Endozoicomonas sp. GU-1: one gene and its partner. The protein of the gene in region 1 interacts with the protein of each later gene in a pairwise test. Links are inferred from orthologs where the notes say so. Each region holds a gene or a part of one and is shown on either strand. Other genes may lie near its edges.

What was found.
Region 2: the proteins of O3276_RS06155 (region 1) and crp interact in binary tests that used the Escherichia coli proteins (3 or more experiments, as listed by UniProt). The link is inferred for Endozoicomonas sp. GU-1 from one-to-one orthologs.

What each region holds. Positions count from the first base shown.
Region 1 is NZ_CP114771.1:1,499,402-1,510,855, forward strand. What follows is about bases 2,827-5,624. They hold O3276_RS06155 (YacL family protein), read left to right. Parts: upstream 2,827-3,941; coding sequence 3,942-4,307; downstream 4,308-5,624. Other genes in these bases: nirB (nitrite reductase large subunit NirB), read right to left, coding at 2,827-3,510; pdxB (4-phosphoerythronate dehydrogenase PdxB), read right to left, coding at 4,655-5,624. In the rest of the region: O3276_RS06140 (NAD(P)/FAD-dependent oxidoreductase), read right to left, coding at 1-617; nitrite reductase small subunit NirD, read right to left, coding at 617-973; more of nirB, read right to left, coding at 973-2,826; more of pdxB, read right to left, coding at 5,625-5,815; O3276_RS06165 (DUF3080 family protein), read left to right, coding at 5,906-7,030; O3276_RS06170 (RNA ligase (ATP)), read left to right, coding at 7,128-8,462; O3276_RS06175 (hypothetical protein), read left to right, coding at 8,622-9,272; O3276_RS06180 (hypothetical protein), read left to right, coding at 9,404-11,020; O3276_RS06185 (ankyrin repeat domain-containing protein), read right to left, coding at 11,144-11,454.
Region 2 is NZ_CP114771.1:4,943,900-4,955,264, forward strand. What follows is about bases 1-2,709. They hold crp (cAMP-activated global transcriptional regulator CRP), read left to right. Parts: upstream 1-882; coding sequence 883-1,536; downstream 1,537-2,709. Other genes in these bases: O3276_RS20640 (histidine triad nucleotide-binding protein), read left to right, coding at 1-132; O3276_RS20645 (OsmC family protein), read right to left, coding at 284-697; O3276_RS20655 (superoxide dismutase family protein), read left to right, coding at 1,738-1,941; O3276_RS20660 (superoxide dismutase family protein), read left to right, coding at 1,877-2,185; trpC (indole-3-glycerol phosphate synthase TrpC), read right to left, coding at 2,225-2,709. Outside these bases: more of trpC, read right to left, coding at 2,710-3,028; trpD (anthranilate phosphoribosyltransferase), read right to left, coding at 3,040-4,095; O3276_RS20675 (anthranilate synthase component II), read right to left, coding at 4,120-4,704; trpE (anthranilate synthase component I), read right to left, coding at 4,704-6,194; O3276_RS20685 (hypothetical protein), read left to right, coding at 6,737-8,080; O3276_RS20690 (HAD-IA family hydrolase), read right to left, coding at 8,099-8,368; rpe (ribulose-phosphate 3-epimerase), read right to left, coding at 8,419-9,096; O3276_RS20700 (hypothetical protein), read left to right, coding at 9,437-10,465; rplM (50S ribosomal protein L13), read left to right, coding at 10,780-11,208; rpsI (30S ribosomal protein S9), read left to right, coding at 11,221-11,365.

The DNA of each region.
Region 1 (11,454 bases):
CCCTCAAGTTCCTTGCGCAATAGCCCACCGGCATGTTGATCCAGCTGCCGGGCCATGGGAATGGGCATATTATCGACGATGGTCACCGACATGCCCCGTTTGGCCAGACCACTGCCACACTCCAGCCCCAGCAAACCACCGCCAATCACCACGGCCTGCCCCTGACCCGCTTCCAGCATCAGGTTGACATCGGCCAGACTGCGAAAGGCCAGAACGCCCTGAAGGTCCGCCCCGGGCACCGGAATCTGATTGGGCAAAGAGCCAGTGGCAAGAACAAGACGGTCATAGTCAAACGTATCACCACCGTGGGTGACCACCCGTTTTAATGAGCGATCAATCCGGATCGCTTTGTAGTTCACGCCCATCAGTAGCTCGATACCCTGCTGCTGATACCAGGCGGCACTTTTCAGCTGAATCCCGTCCAGATCGACACTGCCCGCCAACAATTTGGACAGCTGAATCCGGTTATACCCCGGGCAGCCCTCTTCCGAGAGTACGGTCACATGAAAAGGGCACTGACCACCGTTAAATAGATGTTCAAGAAAGCGGACCGAGCCCATGCCATTGCCAATAACCACCAGTTTTTGCCGACCATCCGGCTGTTGATAATGGTTCATCAGGCAACCTGCTCAGCAACTGGTCTTACCAGCGGTGCAGGCTGCACCTGTATGACACCTTCATGGACTCGCACCGGGAATACATTAAGGCTGACCGTATCATCTTCCAGACATTGTCCGGTGGTTAAATCAAAGTGCTGTTTGTAAATAGGCGACGCCACAACAAGATGCCCCCGCAGATCACCCACAATGCCCCGGGAGATCACATTGACACCACTGAATGGATCAAAGTTATCCAGGGCAAACACCTGATCCTTTACCCGGAATACCGCCACCTGATAAGCACCCACCAGGGCGCAGATGCCCAGGTTTGCAGAAAGCTGTTCATCCTGGCAGATCGTCGTCCACTGGCTCATTAGATAACCTCCTTCAGCTGTATTTTTTCCTGCTTTGTTGCTGGTCGTATCTGATGCCTTTCATCGACAAAAACAACATTGCTGTCCGGCTGGTCACTGTTAATAAAATGGCTGAAACGCTTGAGTTTTTCAGGACTCTCCAGTGTCGTTTTCCACTCACACTGATAGGTGCCCACCAGATGGGTCATTTCATCTTCCAGCGCCTGATTAATTCCAAGAGTGTCGTCTATAATCACCGACTTGAGATAATCCAGACCACCTTCCAGATTATCCAGCCAGACCGCGGTTCTCTGGAGCCGGTCAGCGGTGCGAATATAAAACATCATGAAACGGTCAATGTATTTCACCAGGGTTTCATCATCGAGTTCGGTGGCAAACAGGTCAGCATGCCTGGGTTTCATACCGCCATTACCGCCGACATAAAGATTCCAGCCTTTCTCGGTGGCAATAACGCCGACATCCTTACTCTGGGCTTCAGCGCATTCCCGGGTGCATCCCGAAACGGCCATTTTGACTTTATGGGGTGAACGCACCCCGCGATAACGGTGCTCAATGGCAATGGCCATACTGGTACTGTCCAGAACACCATAGCGACACCAGGTACTGCCGACACAGGATTTGACCGTTCTCAGGGATTTTCCATAGGCATGTCCGGTTTCAAACCCGGCGTCCACCAACCGCTGCCAGATAGCGGGCAACTCATTCACCCGGGCACCAAACAGGTCAATTCTCTGCCCGCCGGTGATTTTGGTGTAAAGGTTAAAGTCTCTGGCCACCTCGCCAATGACAATCAGCTTCTGAGGGGTAATTTCACCACCGGGCACCCTTGGAACAATGGAGTAAGTGCCGTCTTTCTGGATATTCCCCAGGAAATAATCGTTGGTGTCCTGCAGCGGGGCATGGTCACTCTTCAGAATGTAATCGTTCCAGCAGGAAGCCAGAATAGAACCAATGGTTGGTTTGCAAATATCACAACCCATTCCGCGACCATGCTTTTCGATCACCTGAGAGAACGTTGTCAACTCACCCACCCTGACCAGGTGATACAACTCCTGTCGTGAATGGGGAAAGTGTTCACAGATGTCTTTTTTGACTTCGACTCCCAGTTGCGTCAGTTCATGGTCAAGCACCTGTTTTACCAGCTGGGCACAACCACCGCAGCCGGTTCCGGCATTGGTTGACCCTTTGAGTGCAGCAATATCCTGGCAACCTGCGGCCACTGCATCGACCAGATCTCCCTTACTAACATTAAAGCAAGAACAGATCTGGGCAGTCTCCGGCAGTGCTGCAACACCCAGTCCGGCACTGGCACTGCCATCGCTTTGAGGTAAAATCAACTCAGCCGGATTGGCCGGTGGCACAATGCCATTCAACATCATTTGCAATAACGTGCCATAGTCGTCTGCATCACCCACCAGCACCGCGCCCAAGACCCGCTTTTTGGTTTTGGAAACCACCAGTTTTTTATAAACCTGTTTTTCCTCATCAATAAACTGATAGCTGAGGGAGCCTTTCGTATTGCCATGGGCATCACCAATACTGGCAACATCCACCCCCATCAATTTGAGCTTGGTACTCATATCTGCACCGGTAAACTGGCTGCTGCCTTTACCGGTTATATGATCAACCGCCACCTGGGCCATTTGGTAACCGGGAGCGACCAGGCCAAATATCCGGTTATCCCACAATGCACATTCACCGATGGCGTAAATCGATTCATCCGAGGTCAGACAGTCGTTATTGATAACGATCCCCCCTCGTTCCCCCATCACCAGCCCGGCCTGTTTTGCCAGTTCATCCCGAGGGCGAATACCCGCCGAGAACAGCACAATATCGGTATTTAAAACCTCACCATCAGCAAACTGCATTTGGTGGACTGTCCCCTCACCATCGGTAATCAGCCGTGTATTCTTGCCGGTATGGATTTGCACACCCAACGCTTCAATTTTCTGTCGCAGCATGGCACCGCCGCCAGCATCCACCTGGACCGCCATCAACCGGGGCGCAAACTCAACAACATGGGTTTCAAGGCCAAGATCCTTTAACGCTTTGGCGGCTTCCAGCCCCAACAGCCCGCCACCAACCACGGTGCCAACCTTGCTGCTGCCAGCCGCTTTGGCAATGGCCTGCAAGTCCTCAATGGTGCGATAGACAAAACAGTTGTCCCGCTCATGTCCCGGTACCGGCGGCACAAAAGGATAAGAACCAGTAGCCAGCACCAGTTTGTGGTAATGAATACGTCTCTCTTTATTGGTGGTCAATTCCCGGGTATCACGGTTAATGGCAATAACTGCTTCATCCAGAATCAAGTCAATGCCGTGTTTCTGATAAAAACCTTCAGGCACCATGGACAGATCTTCTGCACTGCGACCACTGAAAAATTCGGACAGATGAACACGGTCGTATGCAGGGCGGGGCTCTTCACCAAAAACAACCACCTGGTATTGCTCTAATCCACCAGCAGCCACCAGCTTTTCCATAAAGCTGTGACCGACCATGCCATTACCGACCACTACCAGGGTTTGTTTCCCGCTCATTTCGGCTAATTCCCCTTTTGATGAACCAAATTCTTCCTCCCCACATGCAGGGGATATGCCAAAACATACAAAGCACTGTCACAACAGGATTTGCCAGACCGGCAGCTTGTTGCCGGTGGCAAAATGCCCTCAGGTTTCCGGCCATCGATAATCCATGCACCAAAATAAGACCAAAAATGTAAGTGAACGACATTCAGGGAATAATTCTGGTGCATCACACTGCTTTGAGGCATCACTGCAAAAGAACGCTTCAGTACTCACACCCGCCTGCCAGTTGACCTGGCGCATAGGAGGCTTTTAAAGTTTCAGGGAATTCAGGTCGATGAAACCTGATTATTGATTAATTTTGATTGAACTACTTATTGGCAAACCTGCGCAGCCTTCTAAAATAGCTTTCCCGCTTTTATTGGTTTCTCTGATATCACACCACTATGGACTATCATTTCCAGCGCAACTTTTCCGGTCGTCCCGAAGCTCAGTTCTCCATGGACCATGAAGCAATGGGCATCTGGCTGACCGATGAGTTGGGCAGTAACAGGCAACAACTGGAGCACCTGTTACTGGTGGTTGAAAGTCTGGAGAAAGGACAGCGCTGGGAATATTTTGATGATGGCACAGACTATCGCCTTCATCTGACCCGGGATCACGCCGAAGTTCGGGCCGCCCTGCTGGATACCGAAATGGACTGTGAAGAGATGGAAGACCTGGACTATTACGACCATGAATCCATCAGCCACTGTGGGCTGGATGACTTTAAAACTCTTCTGGTTTGCTGGCAGGACTTTCTGAATATCTAGGAGGCTGACCGAGAATAGACTGCCCTACTGCGGTGGCAGCAAATTGGTCTAAAAAGTCGGAAATTTTTAGCAAATAGAACCACTATTTACTAAAAATTTCCGACTTTTTATCCTCAATTTTCTGCCATCCTCGCTACGGGCGCTATTCTCGGTCAGCCTCCTAGAGCCTGTCGGACTTAAGACTGTCCTACTGCGGTTGCGATAAATTGGTCTAAAAATTCCTGCTTCTTCGTCAAATAGCCCCGCTATTCTCCTCAGAAACAGAAATTTTTATCCTCAATTTCTCGCAATCCTCGCTACGGACGCTTAAGTCCGACAGGCTCCCAGGAGAGCAGAATGAACTCCATTCAGAGTTCATCACCAATCCTGAACTGCAATGCCTGAAAGATATGCACTAATTCTGGTGCACAGTCTTTCAACTCCACTCGCAGTGTACTGAACTCCCGACGTTCCGGGTAATCCTTACGCAGCAAATCAAACGTCAGCTTGCGTTGAGATTCTTCAGCCCTTATCAGCCCCTTGCGCATCGTGGCATCATCACGACGAATGTCGTAAACAGAACGGATCGCCCTGGAACAGGTGGTTGAAAAGGTCATTCCCTCACTGAACTTCATCTGTTTCAGTACCGGCAATGGCGTAATCGCAGGCAGACGCACCCTGGCAGGAAGCCCAAAGTGCTGGCACAGTGCCTTGTAAATCATTTCCGTACCGCGAATCTTTCCGTCCAGGCTGTATCCGGCAATATGGGGGGTAGCAATATCGACCCGAGTCATCAACTCCGGGTCAGCATCGGGTTCATGCTCCCAGACATCCAGCACAACGGTCAGATCGTCTCGCTCGCCCAGACACTGCTTTAAAGCAGCATTATCAATCACAGGCCCCCGCCCTGCATTGATTAACACCGTTCCCGGCTTCATTGCCTTAAGCTGCTGCTCACCGATCAGATAGTGGGTTGGATAAGGGCCATCCATTATCAGTGGGGTATGCAGACAAATGACATCCGAACATGCAATCAGTTGATCAACACTGACATAGCGACCACTGTTGCCTTCTGCCAATGCCAGCCAGGGGTCGCAGGCACACACTTCTACCCCAAGCCGCTCCATCATCTGATATAGACGACCACCCACCTGCCCCTTGCCAATAATGCCGACTGTTCGATCACGCAGTTCAAAACCGTCTCGCTCTGCCAGAATATCCAAAGCCGCCAGAACGTATTCAACCACTGCCGTGGCATTGCAACCCGGCGCATGACTGAAAGCAATTCCCCGGCTGGCCAGATACTCCCGGTCGATATGATCAAAACCTGCTGTGGCAGTACCGACGAACTTCAGTGAACTGTTTTCCACCAGCTGCCGACTCACTTTAGTCACGGACCGAACCAGCAAAGCATCCGCATCCTGCACATCCTTGGGTGAAATGTTCCGGCCAGGCAGAGCAACCACCTCCCCCATCGCCCCAAAGCACTCCATCAGCAAGGGAATATTTTCATCAGCCACTATTTTCATACACGATGTTTCATAAAATTGTTGTCATTAACAGCCAGCGCTGACCCTTAAAAAAAGCTAAAAATAATAAACTGGCTATGTTATACCAACATGAAAGCCGCAAAAACAGCATCCCTGCCTGAGGGTCCAGTGATCAAGATAACGGTAGACCGGTTTCCAACCCTGTTATTTGTCTTTGCCCTGGTGCTATCCGGATGCTCAGACCACTCCTCGCCTGAGTATTTTCTTGAGGAATACCCCCATCGACTCAGCCGGGTTACCGGTATCGATATCCCTGAACCAGAGATCGCTATCCCCACGCTGCCCCCGTTAAGACAACGCGCTTACCCGGCACCCGATCTCCGTATAAAAGCACTGGAAGCACTGGATTTGCTCAAATGCCCTGCTCTCAGTCAGGCTGTGGCCTACAGAAACAGCAGCCTGGGCAAGCAGATGCTCCCCTCGCAACACTATTTCTATGAGAAGACCCTGTTATCATTGATTCCCCAATGCATCGGCTCTTTACAACAAACCAATGACAACCGGGAAGTCATTGCCAAACTGCAAGAGATACTCAGCGAAAAACTGGCAACATTTCCAGCCATTGAGTGGAACCTGGTATTTGCCAATACTGAATTCAGCAAACAGTTGCACAGTCAGGGCAGGTTGCTCGCCATTGACGATCAGGCGAGTTTCCGGGGAACCCGCGCAGCACTTAACTACCTCACCCGATTACTGCCCGATCAATTACTTGAGCCCCCCTATACCGCCACTGATCTGGAACGTCACTTGCAACAGGTTACCGCCAGCCGGTACCTGGGAGAACTCATCTACTCCGCTGCCCTGTTAAGTCAGACCCTAAACCATGCTGCCAATATACTGCAGCTTCGTCTGGCAAAAGGGCCTGTTTGCCTCGCTGCTGACCCTGCGGAAGCAGAAAGGCTACACAATGTCTTTCGACTGTTTTATCGGGAAAAGATTCAGCCTTATCTTGCCAGGGTTGATCAGGAAGGAATCATTATCCGGAATGACTTCAGGCGTCTGCTCTCCCTCTTGCCAGCTGCACCCCGGGATGACATTCAACGCTATCTCAGCCTGATCACGCAAGCGTCAAACATTCACAGCCCCTGGTATCAGCTGGAAGAGAGCATTAAGCACCATACCACCAGCTGGGCTGAATTTCTGGATCAATGTGGCAAAGCACCGGCGCTACAGATTAACCAGAAGGCTTTCTGAAATTGATCCCAACGGCATGGAAAGGAAACTTTTATTAAAACAAATGGTCAGATTATGTCGCAAATGCCAATCAATTAATTATCAGGAGTATTAGCCAGTGTCCTTGCCCTCCGATAGCCTCAGCAGAGGTGCTGCAAACTTTACTGTTTCCGGCAGTGATTCCGTGCAATCGAATATTGATAACACTGCTTCTGCAAACAATTCGACTTTTTCTGGCAAGACCGTAGTTGATTCTGGTCAGAAAGGTGAATTTTTACCACAATTGCCACCGCTCAACACGGAGCCCCCGGGTATTGCACAAGACATTGCAAAAGATTCAACGTCTATTACTGATCGTTCGATTGCGGCAAGTCAGTCTGACGCTCCCCAGCCATTGGCCAATACGGGCATCCCTGATGATGTAAGAAAGTTAGCAACCATTAGAACCATTTCAGAAATACAGCCTATTAAAAATGCTGATAAAATTGAAGTTGCTACGGTCGATGGCTGGAAAGTGGTTGTTGAAAAATCCGAATTTAAACCAGGCCAACCGGTTATTTTTTGCGAAATTGACAGCGTCTTGCCGGTCAGGGATGAGTTCGAGTTTCTCAGGAAATCCTCCCATACAGTCTTGCCTGATGGCAGTGAAGGTTTTCGCCTGAAAACCATCAAACTCCGTGGTCAGCTGTCACAAGGCCTGGTGCTGCCGCTTTCATCATTAGGAAATGATGTAACTGTCAATTTGGGGGATGATGTAACCGCAAAACTCGGCATTAAAAAATATGAGCGACCAGGAAGCTTATCGGACCGTGACTTTATCAAAGGTTACTTTCCCTTTTTTATTCCAAAGACCGATGAAGAAAGAATACAAAACCTGCATTCTATTTTTGATTCCTTAAAAGATAAAAAATTCTATGTCTCAGAGAAACTGAACGGAACAAGTTCAACATTTTATTTGAGAAATAACGATTTCGGTATTTGCTCAAAGAACTTCGAACTGAAAACAGATAGAGATCACCCACTGGGTAAGGTAGCCAGCAAAAGTGACATTGAATCAAAACTCAGGGGCCTGGGAAAAAATATAGCGATCCAGGCTGAAGTCGTCGGTCACAAAATAGAAGCTAATCCATACGAGCTCGAGGAACTCCAGCTTTTTGTGTTTAATATTTATGATATTGACAAACAGTCATATATAAAAAAGGCAGAAATGGAAAAAATATGCCAGGAAATAGGTTTACCCACCTGCCCTGTTGTTTCCAATAACAAGGAGCTGGCTGCAACTATTGATAAGGTATTGGTGGATGCTAACGGAAAATCAAAGTTAAACAATCAGAAAAAACGAGAAGGTCTGGTCTATGTATTCGATGGTAACGATCCGGAGGAAAGAATCTCTTTTAAAGTGGTTTCCGACGATTATCTGTTAAAAGACAACACCGTCAAAGCAGCACCTTAACCCGGATATTTCACTGATTTCCCGTTTCTGCTCTATGGCAGTCTCGGGACATCAGCAGCAAGAACTCTGAAAAATCGCGGAATTACAAAAATAAAAAACAATTATTCTCATTTTTATCTACACGTGTAATCAGAATCTTTTCAACCCGGAATCCCTGCAATGCCCCCTATACTCACTTCCTGCATAACCCTGACGCCAACGTCTGATTCGGCTGGCACTGATAGCAACCACGGTCCGGAGCAAGCTTCTGGCTGGTCACGCTACTGGAATGTCAGTAAGTCGATAGCTAAATCCATCCATCCGGGCTTTAACCCCCATCAAGGGCCTGATCAGCCGGATACCCCATGGATACAACTGAATATTCAACCCAGAGAGCTGGCCCTGCGCCTGGTCCAGAAAACCATACCGGCCAATAGCTATCTGAATACCATTAATCAACTGGCCATGGCCTGTATGGCGCTGGCCAGCCTGCCCGGTTGTGACGGGGCTTCTTCAGAGGGTAGCGCCAGCACTCATGGTTCGGCCACAGCCAACACTACTGGCAGTAACAAACCAACAAGGCGGGCCAGCAGTCCTGACACAAGTTCAACACCCACCCCGCCAACCTCAACCGTCCCGCCAGGCTGCAGGGGCGAGCCGATTCCTGTTGATAGAGCCGCAGTCCTGGCCAAAGTCGGGAAGGAGAAGGAGCCCTGTTATCCAGCCAATGGTACCTACACACAGACCACTAATATTGATGCTGGCAACCCTCGACTATCTCGCACTTCACCGGTGAGTACAACGGTAACGGCAATACCATCAACAACCTGAAGGGTTGCCTGTTTAACAGCCTTCAGGGCAATGGAGCAGTCCGCAATCTCACAATTACTAATGGCCATATTGACCGTGCAGGGCTGCCCGGGACAAACGACACAGGCAGTGCAGCACTGGTTGCCTGTACCATGTCAGGGGGCTCAAGGCAGGAAAACATCGTCGTAGAAAATTCAACGATCGAGGTCACGGCTAAACAACCTTCGGTAAAACAACACAGACAGCTGGGGATGCTGGCGGGCAAGATGAACGACAGCGCCGTACTCAGGGACAACCAGATCAACAACGTCAACATTATTATTCAGGGCAGTGGGATTGACGTCGGCATGCTGGCCGGGCAAGCACTGGATAGAGCCACCATCGACAGCAACCAGGTTGAAAACTGCAAGGTATGCCTCTCAGGATTTGGCAGTAGCAAGAAGAGTATCGGTATTAAGACCATGGCCGAGACCAATATCAACATCGGCCTGATCGCAGGGAAAATGGTTGGTAACGAACATAACAATGTAGTCGTTAAAAACTCAACGTTGATTCATAACCGCATTGAAAGCTCACAGGACGTTTGGGCGGCCAATATCGGTGGTGTTGCCGGCAGGGCCGATTTTGCCCGTATTGAAGATACGCAGGCCCACAGTCAAAACAAAATTCATTATCATTCCATAATAATTGATGGACGCATCGCAGTGGTGGTTGCTGATGCCCGTCATTGCACAATTCTGGATACTACCACCCGCGACAACCACCTGCAGGCAACCGTTAACTCTTTCTTACCGGCACATGTTGGCATCGTTACCGCAGATTGTCACAATAGTACTATCAAGCATACCCTGGACATCGGCTCTGATCTGGACTTGTCCCAAAGCAGCCTTCGAAAAGATTCGGCGGGAGGCCATGTGGCCGTTGCTGCGGCTGTTGCCGAGGGCTGTAGCATTCATAACACAACTGCCAGAGAAACGATAATCGATGCTGAAACGAACAAAAGCTCCGTTGCAATTGCTGTGGCGTTTAACGATGCTAACACCACAGTCCACCGAACAACTGCCGTTGACTGTGGACTATTCGCCTGGGAAAAAAACACGAACCATTATACAGGAAGTGCGGCGGTCGGTGTTGCTGCCGGTCGCCAGGATAACTTTGGCAGGATCAGCGATACCCGGGCCTGCGGCAGTGCCATCAAAGGGTATCGCGCCGGCATAGCAGCTGGTGATCCTCGTCGCAACTTTTCCGGCACAGTTGCCTGCAATACTGAGTTAACCAGTTCTGCTGATGGTATCAGCACCACGTTAAATCTTGCCTGCGATAATGCCAGTTGCCCCGCAACCGACAGAGCCGACATTGCTACTGTAGCCCCCAGTGACCGGATACCAGCCACCATTAAACACTCGTCGTCAACCGAAATACCCTCCCGGCAAAATGGGTCGTCACTATCTGTTGCGGCCGGTAACGGGACCGTCAACAGCACGGCTTCAGCCCTTCATAATAACAGCGAGGAAGTTAACGTTGAATTTCCAACAGTCCTGACCACCGGCATTGTGGCAGGGGGAATGATTGCTGGCGGTGTAACCCTTTATGCCCTGTATCAGTGGTACCATGGCTACCAGCAAGGGTTAAAAGGTAAAGCGTTGGCCATCTATCCGCTTACCCGGATCAAAGAAGCCATAAGTCAGCGTTTTTCCACCGCAACCCCTGATACAGGCCTGGAGTTGTCTGAATTAGTAGGCGCAGGTGATACCAGCCTTAGTAGTTAACCAAATGAAATCAGGCGTCAGGTCTCTCTCCGTAAGAGATATGGTACCTTAGTTTTTATGACTCACGGTCTAAATCACCAATCCAAAATAACCTGAGTATCATCACAGTTTTTCGAAAAAAAACTAACAACCTCCATCGCCACCGCCATCACAGCTGCCACCGCCACCGCCATCACAGCTGCCACCGCCGCCACCGCCATAACAATCACCATCATCAAGGACAAGGACACCGAAACTGTTGGAATGACCATGGTTATTATCTGATGGTCTTTTTTTCAAAAAATAGGCACGTCTCGGCGATGCTCCACGACTCTCTAGCTCATCGAGGAGAAAGCCGTTTTGATAGTAGTTACTGTAGTAATGAGCATAAGTATATGCTGACCACCTCTTAGGATTTCTTGATTGAAAATAGACGGTATCATTAATATTTTGCA
Region 2 (11,365 bases), 3.4 Mb from region 1 along the record:
GCGGCCAGCGAAGGGGTAAGTGAGGATGGTTTTCGCTTGGCCGTGAATACCAACAGCCATGGTGGGCAGTCGGTGTACCATATACACCTGCATTTGCTGGCGGGACGTCAAATGCAGTGGCCGCCGGGCTGATTGTGAGCCATAGAGGTTTTGCGTAGGGCCTTAAAAAGAAGGGAACCACAAAGGCACAAAGACACAAAGCTTTTTCTGGGCTTGCCTGGTTCAGGCTCAGCAAACAAAAAAGGCTTCCTTTGTGTCTTCGTGCCTTTGTGGTTTGAATCCTCTATTCGGTTTCGATAATCTCGTAGCTGTGGGTGATTTCAACACCACCTTTGCCCAGCATATGGGCAACCGAGCAGTATTTTTCGGCGGATAAGTTTACGGCACGTTCCACCTGGGATGCTTTGATCTTGCTGCCTTTCACCACAAAAGACAGATGTATTCTGGTAAATACAGCGGGAATGGCATCAGCGCGTTCGGATTCAATGTCCACATGGCAGCTGGTCACTTTCTGACGCGCTTTTTCCAGGATATTGACCACGTCCACCGAAGAGCACCCACCTAAACCCATCAACACCATCTCCATGGGGCTCGGTGCGCTCTTCTGGTGTTTATCGGCATCCATAACGATGGAGTTGCCACTGTCGGTCAGTCCCAGAAAACGCTGGTTATCAACCCACTTGACTTGTGCCTTCATTTGAAATTCCTGTTCTCGTTTGACTGTTTCTATTTGCGGGCAATTCTAAAGCCTTTGCATCAAAACAGCTATTCAATCAGAATTCTGTATTCTTCGTAACAGCATCCATTCATCGAATAGTGCCAAGACATTCAAGAAAAGTTTGCGGTATGATGTGACCAAAACAAGGCAGTTGTGGTGAAAAGATGTTGGCAAAGAATTTACCTGTCAGACCAGCCTCCGGTGTAAAACACTTTTTGTCTGTTTTTTTGGACATGTGCTCCCGGAAAAACTATCCGGCCAGAAGTACCATACTCTGTGCCGGTGATACTTCAGAGACCCTTTATTACATCGTCAAGGGTGCTGTATCCGTGGTTATCGAAGACGATGATGGTCGTGAGATGATCGTTGCCTATCTGAATCAGGGGGACTTTTTTGGAGAAATGGGTCTTTTCGACGAGGGTCAGCAGGAACGCAGTGCCTGGGTTAAGGCCAAGACCGCCTGTGAGGTAGCGGAAATCAGTTACCAACAGTTCAGGGATCTGGTGCAGAAAGAACCCGAGATTCTGATGATGCTGTCTGGTCAGATGGCTGCCCGTTTGAAGGATACCACCCGGAAGATGGGGGATCTGGCATTTCTCGATGTGACCGGCCGGGTGGCCAGAACGTTGCTGGATTTATGCCGTCAACCCGATGCCATGACGCATCCTGATGGGATGCAGATCAAAATAACCCGTCAGGAAATTGGTCGTATTGTCGGTTGCTCCCGTGAAATGGTTGGGCGGGTTCTGAAAAGCCTTGAAGCCCAGGGGCTTGTTTCGGTAAAAGGAAAAACCATGGTGGTGTTTGGCACCCGTTAGAAGAGCCGTAACAATCAACCCTTGCTGAGTGTCATTGGAACCTATACTGAGGCTTATATGTTTTCTCAGGGGTTTCATAACATGGTTAATAAAGGTATCAGGTTCCTGGCTCTGCCGATCGCACTATCTGCCTTGCTGTCGGGGTGTTCAAATAATACGGGTCAGGTTGAAGGCAAGGTAGAGGAAAAGCTGGAAGTTGTCATGTTTCGGGTGACTCCGGCAGGTAATGGGCCAACCATAGGCAGCGTGATTATCCATCATGCCGATGATGTTACAAAAGGGGTCAGATTACAGCCGACTCTGCATGATCTGTCGCCCGGTAAACATGGCTTTCATGTTCATGAAAATCCCTCCTGTGAGCCCGGAGAAAGGGGGGCAGAGCGTTGCTGCCCTGGCCGCAGGTGATCACTATGACCCCAATGGCACCGGCCACCACGAGGGGCCTGACGGTCACGGGCATTTGGGGGATTTGCCGGTATTAATGGTGGATGAATATGGGAAGGCGATGAGCCCGGTTGTAGCACCTCGACTGTCACTCTCTGAACTGAAGGGGCGTTCACTGGTGATTCATGCTGGTTCCGATAACTATTCTGACAACCCTCCCCTGGGTGGCGGTGGTGCCAGAATAGCCTGTGGGGTTATTCAATAGTTGGCCAAGATTGGCCGACCCTCTCAGGGCGGCCTTTGATCATAAATAACTGCCAAATAATCTGCTGAGCGCTTCTCCCGGATCTTCCTGACGCATAAAAGCCTCTCCCACCAGAAAGCTGTTCACATTGTGCCGGACCATGGATTCCACATCCTGCTTTGTGTGTATACCACTTTCCGTAACCACCAGCCGACCATCGGGAATCCGGTTCAGCAACTCAAAGGTATTATCCAGACTCACTTCAAATGTATGCAGATTGCGATTGTTGATACCAAGAATAGCGCCCGGCAATGGCAGCGCTCTTTCCAGCTCATCGGCCCCGTGCACCTCGACCAGAACGTCCATTCCAAGGGATTGTGCCAGCGCATTAAATTCACTGAGCTGTTGGTCAGACAGTGCGGAGACGATCAACAGGATACAGTCAGCACCGATCATCCGGGCTTCGTATATCTGATACGGGTCGACCATAAAGTCTTTACGTAGCACAGGCAGAGAGCAGGCATCTCGAGCAGCCTGTAAAAAGCGATCACTCCCCTGAAAAAAATCCTGGTCCGTCAACACGGACAGGCAGCTGGCTCCGGAGCGTTCGTAGCTTCTGGCGATGTCAGCGGGCTCGAAGTGTTCCCGAATAACCCCTTTGCTGGGAGAGGCTTTTTTGATTTCCGCAATGATAGCGGCCTGTTGCTTTTCCACCCGTAACAGCAGGTTTCGGGCGAACCCCCGTGTTGGGGTGTTTTCTTCGGCCAGCGTTTTCACTTTATCAAGCGGCCTGGTATTGCGGCGCTCAGAAACTTCTTCATGCTTCCGGGCAATGATTTTATTCAGAATCGTCGGTAGCAACATGAATGGGATCCTCACACTGACCAGGTGGCTGCTTCAGCAGAAAAAACGCGGGTGAAGCTGGCCAGCTCTTTCATTTTCTCCAGCGCCAGGCCGCTATCGATAGCGTCCCGGGCCATCAGAATACCTTCCTCAAGGCCACCGGCAACTCCCGAAAGATAGATGGCAGCACCAGCATTCAGGGTGATCATGCTGGCGGCTTTTTCAGCGTATTTTCCTTCCTGCTTACCGAGGGCGTCTTTGATCAGCGCCAGTGATTCATCACTGTCTTTTACATCCAGCCCGATCAGGCTTTGGGAGTTGATATTGAAATCTTCCGGTGTCAGGGTGTATTCGCGGATGTTGCCATCCTTCAGCTCAGCAACGTGAGTGGCACTGGCAATACTGATTTCATCCAGTCCATCGACGGAGTGCACCACCATAACATGCTCATTGCCCAGTTCACGCAGTACTTCCGCCAGAGGACGGCATAGCTCCCGGTTAAAGACACCAATCAGCAGATTTTTTACGTTAGCCGGGTTGGACATCGGCCCAAGAATATTAAACAGAGTACGAATGCCCAGCGCCCGGCGCACTCCGACCACATTTTTCATGGCTGAGTGGTGGGCTGGTGCAAACATAAAGCCGACCCCCACCTCAGTAATGCAGCGGGCCACCTGATCAGGGCTGATATCCAGGTTGACGCCAGCCTGCTCCAGAAGATCGGCGCTGCCACTTGCGCTGGAAACCCCTCGGTTACCGTGTTTTGCCACTTTGGCACCGGCAGCCGCACAGACAAATGCCGACGCTGTCGAGACGTTGAACAGGTGGGCTCCATCCCCGCCGGTACCGACAATATCCACCAGGTGCTCAGTGTTAACCTCAACCCGGGTAGCCAGCTGTCGCATAACCATGGCCGCCCCGGTGATCTCTTCAATGCTCTCGCTTTTCATCCGCATGCCCGTCAGAAAAGCCGCAATCTGGCTGTCACTGCACTGGCCTGTCATGATCTGTTGCATGACCTCGACCATTTCATCCCGGCTCAGGTCAAGATGTTGTACGACCCGGTTGATGGCTTCTTTTATCTGCATGTCTTCATTCCCTTAGCTCAATGGTTATATGGACTGTTTGAGAAAATTGGCCAGAAGGTCGTGTCCCTGTTCGGTCATAATGGACTCCGGATGAAACTGCACGCCCTCAACGGGCAGTTCTCTGTGGCGAACGCCCATGATCTCGTCATTGCTGCCGTCGGCAAACTGCGTCCATGCGGTGACCTCAAGACAATCAGGAAGACTCTCTTTATCAATCACCAGTGAGTGGTAACGGGTTGTGGTGACCGGGTTGGCCAGTCCCTGAAACACCCCGAAATCCTGATGGAAGACCGGGGAAACTTTCCCGTGCATCACCTGTCGGGCACGAACAATCCTGCCGCCATACACCTGGCCAATGCTCTGATGGCCAAGACAGACTCCCAGGATCGGAACCTTACCCTGAAAATGTCGTATAACATCCATGGATATGCCAGCTTCGTTTGGCGTGCACGGGCCAGGAGAAATAACGATATGGTCTGGCTTTAACTTTTCGATGTCATCAATGGTGATGTGATCGTTCCTGTGGACATCGACAGTAGCCCCCAGTTCCGAGAAGTATTGAACCAGGTTAAAGGTGAATGAGTCGTAGTTGTCGATCATTAACAGCATCAGTGTTTCATCCCTTTAATGAATCCGGTTTGGGCCATGGCTACCGCACGAAACATTGCACGCCCTTTATTCATGGTTTCTTGCCATTCCAGGTCCGGGCTGGAGTCAGCAACAATACCGGCACCGGCCTGAATATGGAGCTGCCGGTCTTTGATAACCGCGGTTCTGATGGCAATAGCGGTGTCCATATTGCCGTTCCAGGCCAGGTAGCCCACTGCGCCGCCATAGACTCCCCGTTTGACCGGCTCCATTTCATCGATGATTTCCATGGCCCGTACTTTGGGTGCCCCACTTAACGTCCCTGCGGGTAGCGTAGCTTTTAGTACATCCAGGGCATCCAGTCCACTTTTCAGTTCGCCCGTCACATGGGAGACAATGTGCATAACGTGGGAGTAGCGCTCGATGACCATCTTGTCCGTCAGCTTTACTGAGCCTGTGGTTGCTACACGTCCAACGTCGTTTCTTCCCAGGTCGATCAGCATCAGGTGTTCTGCCAGCTCTTTGGGGTCATTGAGCAGCTCCTGTTCGAGCGCTTTATCCTTCTCTTCGGTATCACCGCGTTTTCGGGTGCCGGCAATGGGCCTTACGGTCACCTCGCCATCTTCCAGCCGGGCCAGAATTTCAGGAGAAGAGCCCACTACATGAAAATCCCCCAGATCCATGTAGTACATGTAGGGGGAAGGGTTGGTGCTTCGCAGAGCCCGGTAAAGATTCAGCGGTGAACTGTCATAGGGAATGGACATTCTCTGGGAGAGAACCACCTGCATTGCGTCGCCTGCCAGAATGTAATCCCGAATAGCGCCAACGGAATCTTTGAAGGCTTCTTCGCCAAACCCTGATTGAAAATCATCTTCACAGGCGGGGTTCAGAGAGGCCTGGACCGGAGGTTGAATGTGGCTGGTTTGCAGCTGGCGCACAAGGTTGTCCAGGCGGAATTGTGCTTTTTCCAGTGCGGCTGGCTGGTCAGGGTTGGCATGGGTGATCAGGATCAGTTTGCCACTGAGGTTGTCGAATACTACTAGTTCATCAGACACCATTAACAGGATGTCCGGTGTATGCAGTTCGTCCTTCGGGGCGCTCTGTGCCAGTTTGGGCTCAATGTAGCGAATCGTATCGTAACCAAAATAACCCACCAGGCCGCCGGTGAATCTGGGCAGTTCCGGCAACTCCGGCACTTGATAACGTTGCTGGAATGCCTTGATAAACGCCAGTGGGTCGCTGGTGGTGTGTTCTTCGACAATCTGGCCATCGGTTTCGATCTGAATACGATCGCCGTTGACCCGTAGCAAGGTGCGGCAGGGCAGGCCAATCATCGAGTAGCGGCCCCACTTTTCACCGCCCTCCACGGACTCCAGCAGGTAGGAGTAGCGGCCATTGGCAAGCTTGAGATAGGTGGTTAACGGTGTGTCCAGGTCTGCCAGAATCTCTCGTACAACGGGAATGCGGTTGTATCCTTCTCTGGTCAGACGCGCAAACGCTTCAGGCATCATAGCAGCTCTCTCGAATAAGCTAACAGGATTATTGATTGAAATTATCTATGTTTGGCAACAACCATGTTGCCGTTGGGCTAAGTGAAATTGGCAGGCCTATGGCCAGCACCAGGAGGTGAAAAGGAGGGGCATTGAAGTCAGGAAAGCGCCGAAACAGGTGTTTTGGTAGCTGCATCTGATGTGAAAACGCTTTTGGTGAAGACTGTCTCGGTTTCGACAGTCTCGGTTTCGACAGAGTTTCACTGCAAACTCCCTGCGCACTGCTAAGTTATTTCGGTGCTTCTCACTATATTGTGATTGAAAATGGTATATGAATGCTCTGACTATTACAAACCGAAGAATTGCCCTGCTTGTTGTCCCGGGTTGTGATGCTCTCCGCTCTCCCGTATCCGAGGGAATAAAGGACAGGGTTTATGGCAATTATGTTTAATGATGCAGTGTGCTGCAGTTGTCTGTTATTGATTCTGATCAGTTTATTAGTACATCCACTTAATGAATGGGGTACCTTCTTGAAGTGGTTGAGACTATGCAGGGAAATTCACATGATAGAAAATTCCAGTTACACCCGGGGGCTGAATCAGGCTCAAGGCTTGATGCAAAGCGATCTCCATAATCCAAGAGCAATACCGGGTCAACGTACACATGAAGGTTGCTGGTCGTCAACGACCAGGAAAAAAATCACTGGTTACCTTGTTAGCCGACCTTTGGTTTATATCTGCAATAAAACATTGTCAATTTATTTGAAAATCGCACTATGCAGGCAAGGGGGAATTGATAGTTCAGAAAAATTATTGAGTTCGGAGGAGACAGAAAAGGTAAATATGTTTCTGAGTGAGTTGCATGCTCGTGCCAGCGAGCTGATCCAGAAACTCGATCTTAACGACGTGAGACAAGAGGTTAAACAGTCTTTCATAGATCTTGATCTGATGGATTTGAGAGGTGAGTGGACTCAGGAAATATTCGAGATAATCAGTAACAACTTATCGGATGATATTTCGCAGGAAACGATAGAAAGGGAAATCAGTGAGGTTTTCAAGAATATCAAATCAAATGATTATTTGATGCATGCGATTCATAACATCATTAATGTCAGTGAAACGACCGAAGGCATGCTCGAAAAGGGCAAAAATGAAATTATTCATGAACTGGAATCGGTACTGCCATTTGCTCTGGCGCTCAATTTACTGACCAAAGCACAAATTCAAAATACCGAAGTATTGGAAGTGTGTGTTCATTTGTGGAAAAAAAAGCGAAATGAAATGAGGAGGGCTAACAGAGGGCTGGGTTTCAAAAAAGTGATTAAGCTCATCTCCGTTGAGCAGCCTATTGTGAAGATGTTGAAAAGTCGAACGAAACGAGATTATCCTCATTCGCAGGGGCGTTGTGTTTTGCCCTTTAATATCATTGAAGCGACCGCCTTTGAGACAGTCAGAGGCCGTCACGAAAATGCCTGTGCAGGCTTGACCCTGGCCCAGCATTATCCGGGAAAATACACCCAACGTGCTTCTGAGTTGGATGAGCAGGGGCAGCAACCCCTGTTCAATTATCCGATGCCAAAGCAGTGGAGTGATCTCTACACAACCTGGAATATGAATTTTTGCGTCAACAGCAAAGAGCGACCCGAAATGCTGAGTAAGTTGTTGATGCCTGCGGTGAGTAGTTATCAGGATAAGCCCAGGACCTATATATCGTGTAGATCATATGCGTTATATACCGCGCTTAACTATCTGTTTTTCAGAGCTGAGAAGTCGAATCCGGTACCCAGGCTGTCAACGGTTGCGAAGCAGGCGTGGGGGCACAGCAATCGGGTTTGTTCACGTCTTTACCAGCGTGAGGTAACTTCGGAGGCCGCTGTTTGGGAAAATGGAATGGCACCGACTGCATGACACCATTCCCGAACCTGGTTAAGCCTTCGTTGGGAGAAGTGTGGTTAATGACGCAATCCCCAGGTCAGGCTTGGCCCACTCAATAGGTTCACCATGATTATATCCATAAGGTAAGCCAATCACCCGGACACCCGCTACTCTGGCTGCACGAATATCATTAACAGAGTCACCAATCATCAGCGACTTTCCGGTGGGACAATTAAACCTCTGCATGGCATGCAGCAGAGGCATGGGGTGAGGTTTTTCTTCAGGGAGGCTTTCTACCAGCGTGCCATCCAGGTCGTACATGACCTGGCCAGGTTGTTCAGAAATGGATGGCCGCTGGATGTTGTCATGGTTTATAAAGCCACGACTTCAGCCAGCTCGGAGCGCATTTGTGTCACGACATCCTGATAGTTGTCAGCACCAAAAATGGCGGAGCCGGCAACAAAGGTATCCGCACCGGCCTCGGCAATCTGGCGGATATTACTGGCCGACACACCACCATCTACCTGAAGACGGATATTCAGCCCACTATCATCAATCAGCTTGCGAACCCTGCACAGTTTTTTCAGGGTTGAGGGAATAAACTTCTGACCGCCAAAGCCGGGATTGACCGACATCAACAGGATCATATCCAGCTTGTCCATCACATACTCAAGCCCATCGGGGGATGTTGCCGGATTGAGTACCAGCCCAGCCTGGCAGCCACCTTCGCGAATCAGTTGTAAGCTGCGATCAATATGTTCAGAGGCTTCCGGATGGAAAGTGATCATGCTGGCACCGGCTTCAATAAAATCACCGATGATACGATCGACAGGGCTCACCATCAGGTGAACATCGATGGGCGCAGTGACGTCATGCTTTCTCAGTGCCTTGCAGACCATCGGACCCAGGGTGAGGTTCGGGACGTAGTGGTTGTCCATAACATCAAAGTGAATCCAGTCCGCTCCGGCGGCCAGAACATGATCGACCTCTTCACCCAGGCGGGCAAAATCTGCGGAAAGAATGCTTGGGGCAATAATATAGTCGCGCATGGTTATCCTGATCTGCTTGTGTATGATTTTTGGCGATTGTAGCGGGTTGTCAGGGCTCTGTCAGGTGCAACCGGCTCTGACACATCGCAGGGATAGACCGGCCATTTCAGGCTGAGACCGTAGCGTAATGCCTGCACAATTATTCACAATGGTTGACATCGTCTATGCTTTTACGCCACGCACTGTGCTGACTGAGCACCCCGTTATCTTCTGGTCAACGGTCAATCGACTGGAGGAGGGACCGCCTCGAAAAAGGTTAAGGTTCATTTGATTGGCAGCATTGTTGGTGAGGCTTGTGGTAAAAATAAAGACGATTTTTTCAAGCGCTTTGGTGTGGGGAATGAGGCGATATGGTTGTATCGCACTGATTATCACCGGCCAGGCAATGGCAACTTATCAGGGCCAGTCTGACGACGTTGTGGCTTCAGACTATGTGGGCTCTGTGGAATTGAGGGATATCTTCGGTGTTAAGGGGAATTTGAAATATACCGTGGGGTGCCAGCAGGGGGTTGCCGAGTCCTGTCGAATAATGATTTCAGTCCCGTCAGAGGCGGAAGAGATTGATCAAATGGAGGAAGTGGAGGATAGAGCTTTTGGTTATGTCAATTACCTCTCTTACCTTAAACGAACCGGGCAACCGTTGTTGGTGGACTATGAGGAAATATTGACTGAATCCGCATCAGAGGTTTCGGGTTACAAGGTGCGATTTACCACGGAAAGTAAGGTCAGGCGGTTGGTAAAAAAAATTGATTCAAGGACAATGCCCGCCCCTTTGCAGAAAAACCCGTTGTTACTTTTTTTAATTCTGGCAACCCATCAGTCAGCCCTTGATTTGATGCTGTCCCCGGAAAGAACGCTTTATATTATGAGCCTGGAGTGGATGGATCTTAAGTCACTGTACATCAGTAGCGCAGGGCGAGGGGGGATTTATGGTTATCGATATTACAAATTTCCCAAGGATAATGAGCTTTTTCTCGATCTTGGCGGGCCTTTCAGTATAAACGGCCTCTCAGAAGGTGTCGGGTTCAGTTTTGCTGATAATGACAGAACTCAGCCTCCTGTGAGAATGGTGACCGGGTATCATGGGGATCAGAAAAACGGTTTTGTTAACAGGGTATCTTTTATCGTCACTTACGCTGCCCTCGCCGGTGGTTTTGGTGTGAGTTTATGGAGTCGAAGCATTATTGGCTTCCTGCTGAACTCCCTGTTACTGGCTGTTGAAGTCCGAACCAGTGGCGCTTCCTCAGAGCTTGAGAGGCTCGGCAGAAGGTTGCTTCCGCAAGGTCTTCAGTTTAACCCGGACTTTCAGGGGCGGCATATTTTAAAAGTCCTCAGGGCTTCTGAAGGCGATTTGCAGGTTGCTCGTTAGTCATGTGGCCGCGTTATGCAAATTAATAATGCAAAACCATGGGCTGGCAAAAATATCCGGTCAGCTGTTCCCTGGATGTGCTGTCACAGAAGGCAAGTATGGTGGTTCCGGGTTTTTAACAGAGATCCGGTTCGCAGGGGGCTTTATTTCCTCTTGCCAAACGGTATAATACCGCTCCCGTTTCCCGATTGAGCGCCCAATGTTTTGAACAGGCCGGTATTGCTGATCTGGGGCTATTAGCCTGGCTCTTGCCCAGCAGGGAACGGCCATGTAGGAACAGGTATCGCGTCAGCGATATCATAGAGGCGAATTTAATGAAAACTTTTAGTGCTAAGCCAGAAACCGTAAAACGTGACTGGTTCGTAGTTGATGCCGAAGGCAAAACGCTGGGTCGTCTGGCAACAGAAATCGCTCTGCGTCTGCGCGGCAAGCATAAGCCAGAGTACACTCCTCATGTGGACACTGGCGACTACATCGTGGTAGTAAACGCCGAGAAAGTACGTGTTACCGGACGTAAGTCTACTGACAAGATGTACCACCGCCACACCGGTTACATCGGCGGCCTGAAGTCCATCAGCTTTGACAAGCTGATCGACCACAAGCCTGAGCTGGTAATCGAAACGGCTGTTAAGGGGATGCTGCCCAAGAATTCTCTGGGTCGTGCCATGTACAGCAAGCTGAAGGTTTATGCCGGAAGCGAGCATCCACATGCTGCTCAGCAGCCTCAGCAACTGGAAATTTAATCAGGGGTGGTTATGTCTGTAACTCAATACTACGGAACTGGACGTCGTAAGTCCTCAACCGCACGTGTTTTCCTGAGAGCTGGTTCTGGCAGTATCACTGTCAATGGCCGTTCCCTGGACGAATACTTCGGCCGTGAAACTGCTCGAATGGTAGTTC